DNA from 2 places in the Vibrio phycocola genome. Region 1 is predicted to be linked to the other one. Evidence: predicted binding sites of a transcription regulator. Region 1 holds the regulator's gene; the other holds the start of a gene.
What was found. The regulator PurR, encoded in region 1, represses purine synthesis genes. The targets are predictions, from matches to a motif close to TNANGNAAACGTTTNCNTNA.

Region 1 (4,430 bases):
CCATAGAGAGTTGAATTGAAAGCTTTAACTTCGAAAATTCCCGATGACGAACATAATATTCGGTGATACCTAATGCCAAATGAGAAAGACGATAAATACTTGCGCCATCATTAATAGAGCTCGTAAATCGACGTAGCAGACGTTGATTGACAAGATCATTAATCGCATTATTTGCACGGAAACTCGATGCTTCACCCGTTTCACTGAATGAATCGGTTGCGATAGCAAATACATCGTGCAATTCAGCCTCACCTAACTCTTCATCAAACCGCTCATTGCTCAATACCGCAATAGAAATTAGAAAGGCGAGTCGTTCCGTCGATAGATCCAGCATAAAGTCATGCTGTTTGATCCACCCGACCAATTCACTTAACGTCTGTGTATCGGAATCGTGATTCAAATCACTCATCTTTTATCGTAACCCTTAATTTTTTCGCGCCCAGACATGAATGTAACGCCCCATTGAAAGATAAGGCTCTTCACGACATAAACGACGTTCTAGATTGAGTACATCTTCTGACGTGTACTCACCCATATGTTGTTGGTTTCCAATGTAATCACTGAAACACCGAATTCCACTTTTTCCCACAACCTGACAATCGCTGTCTTCAATCCAGCGGTAAACATCACTTGGAATGAGTCCTTTTTGTGGTTGTAATTTAAAACGTTTCTTAAATGGCATTCCATTCAACACGTGAGGAATATTGCCACAAACAACATTCTTGTAAACCAAGCCATGGTGGTTATAAAACATAATCGACACGACGCCACCAGGTTTTAAATGCTGCAATAGTTCTCTTAATACCGTTTGTGGATCTGCTAACCATTCCATTACGGCATGAAACAAAATCAGATCAACCGGAGTATCTAAATGTCGGCTTAGTCTCTGAATAGGAGAATGCACAAAGCGATACTGAGGAAGCAATTGGTTTTTTTCAATCTCCACTTTTGCTAATTCGAGCATTTCACAAGAGAGATCACATAATGTCACTAAATGATTGTTTTTTGCCAACTTTTGTGAAAGTTGTGCCAAACCACCACCTGCGTCTAAAATATGCAGCGGCATTAATTTATCTGGAAATATTGATAAAATTCGTTCAATATCTTCCCAAACAATCTGCTGTCGTATGTCTCCTTTGTCAGAGCCATATATGTTTTTCGCAAATTTGTGTGCAATATCGTCGAAATTACGATCTTCTGTCACGGTAGCTTAAGGTATGATTGGAATACGTGCGGCTATTCTCGCATAGGGACGGTGATTATAAAGAGGAATCTGTTATTTTCATCCTATTTGCTGTTTTTTCGGACAACTGACTTTTATGTTTGAATTAAAAAAGATAATTGCTTCCTTGTTAATGCCTCTGCCCGCAATGCTGATCATTGGCTTTATTGGGCTAATGTTGATTATGTTCACAACCAAAAGGCGCACAGGTTGTTGGTTCGTCCTCTTTTCATTTACGATAATTTTTCTCGCCGCATTCCAACCCGTTTCTAGCCGTTTACTTCTTCCTCTTGAACGCCAATACTCCGCTTTCTTACCTATAGAAGGGCATATTGATTATGTGATGGTGTTAGGCAGTGGTCACGTTGTAGACGATGATCTACCACCAACCTCAGAATTAAGTCGAGCGGGATTAATGAGGTTAACCGAAGGAATTCGTATCATGCGCATGTATCCAGGCTCAAAACTAATCTTATCTGGATACAATGCAGAAACGGAAGTCAGCCACGCAAGAATGCTCGCCAAAGTTGCGCTCGCATTGGGTGTGGTTAAGTCAGATATTGTGTTGCTAGAAGCTGCAAAAAATACACATGAAGAAGCATTCCAAGCCGCTCGCTTTATTGAAGAAAAGAAGCTAGTTGTTGTTACTTCTGCAAGTCATATGCGTCGCGCTATTGTCGAGTTTCACAGTGCTCGGGTTTTCCCAATTCCGGCCCCAACAAATTTTTTAGCCCAGCGAGACATAAAACAAGCGTGGGAAAAATATCTACCTAGAGCACGCTACTTGGAACAAACAGAACGGTATTGGTATGAAACGTTAGGCCTTCTTTGGCATTATGTAAACCAATGGATAGAAAGTGAAAAACAACCTCAAACCGAACAATCTGTAAGTTCATTTTCATAGCTCAACATAAATAACATTTTATTCATCTAATTGATTCAATTAATATAGGCCTAGATTCGTTATATTTAATGTAATTAATTCTTGGTCTTAGAGTTAAATTATCTCAGGAATAATAATGTCAACAATTAAAGATGTAGCTCGATTAGCTGGCGTATCAACCACAACCGTTTCTCACGTAATCAATAAAACGCGTTTTGTTGCTGAAGCGACACAAGAGAAAGTGAATACGGCAGTTAAAGAGTTGAAATACTCACCAAGTGCCGTTGCTCGAAGCCTCAAATGTAACTCAACTCAAACAATTGGGATGCTAGTCACTCAATCGACCAACCCATTTTTTTCTGAAGTTATCGATGGAGTCGAAAATTACTGCTACCGTCAAGGCTATACATTAATCCTATGTAACACAGGTGGGATATACGAAAAGCAACGCGACTACATTCGTATGTTGGCTGAAAAACGTGTCGATGGGATCTTAGTCATGTGTTCTGACCTCACGGAAGAGCTCTTAGTGATGCTCGACAGCTACAGTGAGGTTCCTAAAGTAATCATGGACTGGGGGCCAGAGAGCTCACAATCAGATAAAATTATTGATAATTCGGAAGAAGGTGGATACTTAGCAACCCGTTATTTGATTAAACATGGTCATAGAGACATCGCATGTCTTAGTGGACACTTAAATAAAGCCGCCTGTAAAGAGCGTATTATAGGCTTTCGCCGCGCAATGAACGAAGCCAATCTTGCGATTAATGAAGACTGGATTCTAGAAGGCAACTTTGAATGTGACACCGCTGTTTTAGCCGCCGACAGCATTATTGCAATGGATACTAAACCCACCGCGGTTTTTTGTTTTAACGATACAATGGCATTAGGTCTAATGAGCCGATTACAGCAAAAAGGAATTCGAATACCCGAAGACATTTCAGTAATTGGTTATGACAATATTGAAATCTCTGAATACTTTTCTCCACCGTTAACCACAATTCATCAGCCTAAACGTCGCGTCGGAAAAAATGCGTTTGAAATCTTACTCCAGCGTATAAAAAACAAGCAACATGAACGACGCGTTTTCGAAATGCATCCAGAAATTGTTGAACGCTTTTCAGTAAAGAAACTTGACTAAGTGTATTAAAGATAAGAAATAAATAATTTTCTCATCTCTTGATATTTATTCTTATATTCAATATTGCTCTATCCCATTCTATGAACTAAAATCACATTATTACTTGGTCAAACTATAATCAAAAAGCCTTGTAAAAGCTCAACACAATACTCAGAAGCTAGGAATATAGAAGATTGCGATATGGATAAACCAATACTGAAAGATTCGATGCACCTTTTTGAGACTCTCGGCTCAATCACTTCTCGCTCCATGTTTGGTGGTTTTGGAATATTTGCTAACGGCGTTATGTTTGCTCTTGTTGTACAGAACAGACTCCATATTAGAGCAGATAAGTTAACACTAGACGATTTTAAATCTCGAGGGTATAAGCCATACTCTTATGCAAAACGCGGTTTCCCAGTCGTCACTAAATATTACGCCCTCGACGATAATTGTTGGAATAACCCTGAAGACGTATTTACACTCGGCAAAAATGCTTTTGACTTTGCCATCAGCGAAAAGCAGACTCAATTAACAAAAAAGCCACAACGGATAAAAGACCTACCCAATTTACGTCTGACCACAGAAAGGATGTTAAAAAAGGCTGGCATTAATTCTGTAGAAGACCTCATCACCGAAGGCGCATTAAATGCTTATAAAGCTATCAAAGAGTCGCATGCTAGCTCTTCTATATCTTTAGAGCTACTGTGGTCACTAGAAGGGGCGATAGAAGGCAAACATTGGTCAGTTATCCCTCAATCGCGTCGCGATGAACTGCTAAACAAACTATAGACTTGAAACTACGCACCATACTTTTGTTGGTGCTTTTTTATAAACCCTATTGAGTGCGTGTTGAAGAGCTCTGGTGATTCAACATTGCACACATGGCCGCAATTAGGTATCAAGCGTAATTCACTTAACGAGTGCCCAGCAACCATCTCTCTCACGGGTTGAATAAACATATAATCTAACTCCCCCATCACATATAGCGTAGGAATAGCGGCTTCTCTCTCACGAAAATAGCGCATTAAAGGATTCACTTCCGCTGTTAAGGTAAACCAACGTTTAAATTCTTTTTGACACAACTTTGTTGCTTCTCGTGCAAATAAGTTACGTGACTCTTTTTGAGCGACTTGAGGCATAATTATGTAGCCAAATAAACGATACAACCACATGTACGGAATGATATGTTTACTCGCATGGCC
Region 2 (4,430 bases), on a different contig from region 1:
CACTGAAACTCGAGAGATGGTGATCGACCGAGTTATGGGACTAGAGACGGCAGAGTTTGAGCTTGATGATTTGAAATGGATTATCTTGATGGTGCTGTTCAATGTTCCTGGATACGAAAGTGCGTACACTATGATGGAAGAGTGGCTTTATACTAAAGAGCAAGGTATTTTGCATTAATCGTTACTATCATTCTGTAGTCAGGTTGTATAACCATGAGTCGTAAAATCGACCATCAACTATTTAGCGCCAATGAGCACGCTTTAGATCAGGGAGAAGCGTGCCCAAAGTGCGGCGAGGCCTTGGTATTGCGTCATGGTAAACATGGCGCGTTTCTTGGTTGTAGCCAATATCCCACGTGCGAATATCTGCGTCCCGTTCATAATCATGATGGTCATATTGTAAAAGAGCTCGGGGTACCTTGTCCTGAATGCGCTCATGAATTGGTGCTACGCCAAGGGCGCTTTGGTATGTTTATTGGCTGTAGCAACTTTCCTGAATGCCACCATATTGAGTCTCATGATCAGCCTCAACACAGTGACCAGTCTGAGAGTATTGGTTGTCCTGAATGCAAAAAAGGGAAACTGGTCGAGAGAAAATCCCGTTATGGCAAAGTCTTTTGGTCGTGCGATGATTATCCTAAATGTAAATTTGCACTCAATTATTTCCCGGTGAGCGGGCAATGTACGGATTGCGGATTTCCGTTATTAGTGGAGAAAAAGTACGCGAGCGGAACCAAGCTACTCTGCGCCGATCGCAAGTGTTCAGCAGTGCAATCTTCTCACGATGATTGAGTTTGTTTACTGCATTATTTAAAAAGCCCACCGGCGAGATAATCGTCGGTGGGCTTTTGGTTTTCGCATCAAAAATGTATCACGAATAAACCCGAAAGAGCGTTATTTGTTCGCCTCCGCGTAGGCCGCTACAGCGGGGAATGCTTGGCTATCGAGGTACTCTGAAAGCTGACATAACCGTTCGGTGAGTTGTTGGTTATCAGCGGCACATACATTGATATGCCCCATCTTTCTTCCAGGGCGCTTCTCTTTTCCATACCAATGAACATGGCAGCCGTCAGTTGCAACAACGCTCTCTGGAACACTATCTTCACCTAAGATGTTAATCATACTGGTAGGTCGAATTAAATTTGTGCTCCCAAGAGGTAAGCTACATACTGCTCGTAGATGGTTTTCAAACTGGCAGGTCTCTGCGCCTTGTTGAGTCCAGTGACCGGAGTTATGGACGCGAGGGGCAATTTCATTGACCAGGAGTTTTCCTTGAACATCAAAAAACTCTAGAGCCAGAACGCCAACATATTCCAAACTCTGGGCGACAGCAGTAAACATAGTTTTTGCTTGTTCTTGAAGAGAGGTATCTTCGATTGCAGTAGATAAGCTCAAGACGCCATTAACGTGAACGTTTTCTGCAAGAGGGTAAACTCTTACATCGCCATTTTTACCGCGTACGCCAACAAGCGAAACTTCGCGGTCGAAGGGAACAAACTCTTCTGCAACGATAGCTTGAGTTGGCGTTGCATCGATGCACGCTTCCATTTCAGACCAAATAGTCTCTGCATCTTGTGCATTTTTTAGGCGCCACTGGCCTTTACCATCGTATCCACCTAATGCACTTTTCAACACCATTGGCACGCCGACGTGGCGAATAGCCGCATCAAAATCAGCTCGATTAGTGATTACCGCATATTTTGCGTTTTTGACTTGAGCATTATCGAGAAGCTTTTTCTCAATTCTACGATCGCCTCCAGCTTTAATCGCTTCGGTACTTGGGAGAAATTTACCACTCTGCTCACAGACATCGAGAATGTCGAGAGGAATGTGCTCAAACTCAGCAGTGATAACGTCAGCTTGATCAATTGCGTGTTGCAAGCCTTGCCCGAGTACATGCTGAGTTAAAGGGTGAACAATGTTTCCACTTACCACATCAAACGCAGTGGTTTCAATATTAAGTGGTGCGCCAGCTAATGACATCATTCGAGCTAATTGACCTGCTCCAAGGACTAAAACGCGCATTCGATTATTCCTCTGCAGGGTTTGGGTTAGCAAGTACTGTGTCGGTTTGACGTTGGCGGAATGCTTCTACTTTTTCCATGATCTCTTCATTATGAATACCGAGAATCTGCGCCGCTAAAATACCGGCATTTGCTGCGCCTGCTTCACCGATTGCTAATGTCCCTACCGCAATTCCTTTTGGCATTTGCACGATGGAAAGTAATGAATCCATTCCTTTAAGAGCGCGAGATTGAACCGGTACACCTAGTACTGGCACGCAAGTAAATGCGGATGCCATACCTGGAAGGTGAGCAGCACCACCTGCGCCAGCGATGATAACTTTAATACCACGCTCTTTTGCGCTGGTTGCGTAATCAGCAAGAAGTTGTGGAGTTCTATGAGCTGAAACGACTTTTGTTTCATACTCTACGCCAAATTGGTCTAGCATCTCTGCGGCGAGTTTCATGGTTGGCCAATCTGATTTCGAACCCATAATAATTCCGACTTTCATCTCGAACTCCTTGCTGTAGATTAGATTAAGGTATGCGATTGCATTTTCGCGGCATTATACGGGGAAATTAGCATGAGGAAAACGTTTGCGCGCGATTGGAACGCCACTGTTTTTGTTAAATTCAAAATTGACGTGGGTTTCAAGCACGATAATTTGTACACTAGCGAAAAAGTAAGGCAGATTTTGTAGGAAATGTTGTGAACAATTTTGAGTTAGTCTTGAATGCACTAAATGAAGATGCCGTCATCGCTTACCCGACAGAAGGGGTATTTGGTGTTGGATGTAACCCCGATAGCCCTACTGCAATTAATAAATTATTGAAGGTAAAGCAGCGTTCAGTAGAAAAAGGGCTGATTTTAATCGCGGCTAATTTTGAACAATTAAAACCTTATATTGCAATTGAGAAGTTAACGGATGAACAGTTGAACTTGGTTAACGCAACGTGGCCTGGGCCTGTAACTTGGGTTATGCCAGCAAGCGAACGTTCTAGCCGTTGGCTCACAGGTCAATTTTCGACAATTGCTGTTCGAGTGACAGACCATGCTTTAGTGCAAAAATTGTGTTTGGCCTATGGTAGGCCAATTACTTCAACAAGTGCCAATTTAAGTGGTCAGCCTGCTTGCATCACAGCAAAAGAAGTTGAAGCTCAACTAGGAAACCTCAACGTGAGTATTTTAGAAGGTGAAACCGGTGGCAGAAGTAAACCCAGTGAAATTCGCGATGTGCAGACGTTAGCCGTATTACGGCAGGGATAATGGATGATTAATACAATAGATAAATCTTCGGTCAAAGCATTTCTGATGAGGTTGCAAGACAACATATGCGCAGAGTTAGAAATATTAGATGGCAAAGCAAGCTTTAAAGAAGATGAGTGGACGCGAGAGCCTGGTGAACGTTTGGGCGGTGGTGGACGAAGTCGAGTTCTCACGTCTGGTGATGTGTTTGAGCAAGGCGGTGTTAACTTTTCTCACGTTACTGGAAAGGAGATGCCCGCCTCTGCAACGGCACATCGGCCAGAGCTAGCAGGTCGTCGCTTTGAAGCTATGGGAGTATCATTAGTTATTCATCCTAATAATCCTTATGTCCCAACTTCTCACGCCAATGTTCGATTCTTTATTGCTGAAAAAGAGGGTGAAGACCCAATTTGGTGGTTTGGTGGTGGGTTTGATTTAACGCCGTTCTATCCTTTTGATGAAGATTGCCAACATTGGCACGAAACAGCGAATACTATCTGTGCACCTTTTGGTGATCAAATCTATGCAGAGCATAAAGCATGGTGTGATCGATATTTCTATTTACCACATCGAGAAGAAACTCGTGGTATTGGCGGTTTGTTTTTCGACGACCTGAATCAATGGGAGTTTCAAACGTGTTTTGAATACATTCAAGCCGTAGGAGAAGGGTTTATGACCGCCTATTCTCCAATCGTGCAACGTCGCAAAAACCTAGAATACTCTGATCGCGAACGCCAGTTTCAATTGTATCGTCGTGGCCGTTATGTCGAATTTAATCTCGTATTTGATCGCGGCACATTGTTTGGCTTACAAACTGGAGGACGGACAGAATCGATACTGATGTCAATGCCTCCACTGGCTCGTTGGGAATACGGCTATCAACCAGAAGAAGGCAGTGCTGAAGCTAGGCTCTATAGCGATTATTTGAAGGCCAGAGATTGGTTATAAATTATTGGCTTAGCTTACTTGAAATGATAGGGTCATCTTAGATGACCCTTTTTATTTAATGGCAGGCAAATAAATGGCAAGTTCCCCTGATCAATATTTGGTGTTTGGTAATCCAATTTCTCAGAGTAAATCTCCCTTTATACATACTCTTTTCGCGCGTCAGACGATGCAGAATATTGAATATTCAAGTCGTGCTCCAGAAGTCGGAGACTTTCTAAAAGAAGTCGCGGCGT

Region 2: a site for PurR is predicted at 2,589-2,608, ahead of purE (5-(carboxyamino)imidazole ribonucleotide mutase). Genes of this name have one in related genera too.

Annotation. Positions count from the first base shown of each region.
Region 1 covers NZ_JBTAMQ010000002.1:35,946-40,375, forward strand. The annotation lists gene mukF (chromosome partition protein MukF) at 1-409, opposite strand, end outside; gene cmoM (tRNA uridine 5-oxyacetic acid(34) methyltransferase CmoM) at 425-1,204, opposite strand; gene elyC (envelope biogenesis factor ElyC) at 1,320-2,126, shown strand; gene purR (HTH-type transcriptional repressor PurR) at 2,242-3,246, shown strand; gene ACXJY6_RS03765 (TfoX/Sxy family DNA transformation protein) at 3,427-4,017, shown strand; gene ACXJY6_RS03770 (alpha/beta fold hydrolase) at 4,026-4,430, opposite strand, start outside.
Region 2 covers NZ_JBTAMQ010000017.1:66,767-71,196, forward strand. The annotation lists gene ACXJY6_RS18095 (DUF494 family protein) at 1-178, shown strand, start outside; gene ACXJY6_RS18100 (DNA topoisomerase family protein) at 214-792, shown strand; gene ACXJY6_RS18105 (5-(carboxyamino)imidazole ribonucleotide synthase) at 895-2,025, opposite strand; gene purE (5-(carboxyamino)imidazole ribonucleotide mutase) at 2,030-2,515, opposite strand; gene ACXJY6_RS18115 (L-threonylcarbamoyladenylate synthase type 1 TsaC) at 2,713-3,270, shown strand; gene hemF (oxygen-dependent coproporphyrinogen oxidase) at 3,277-4,197, shown strand; gene aroE (shikimate dehydrogenase) at 4,271-4,430, shown strand, end outside.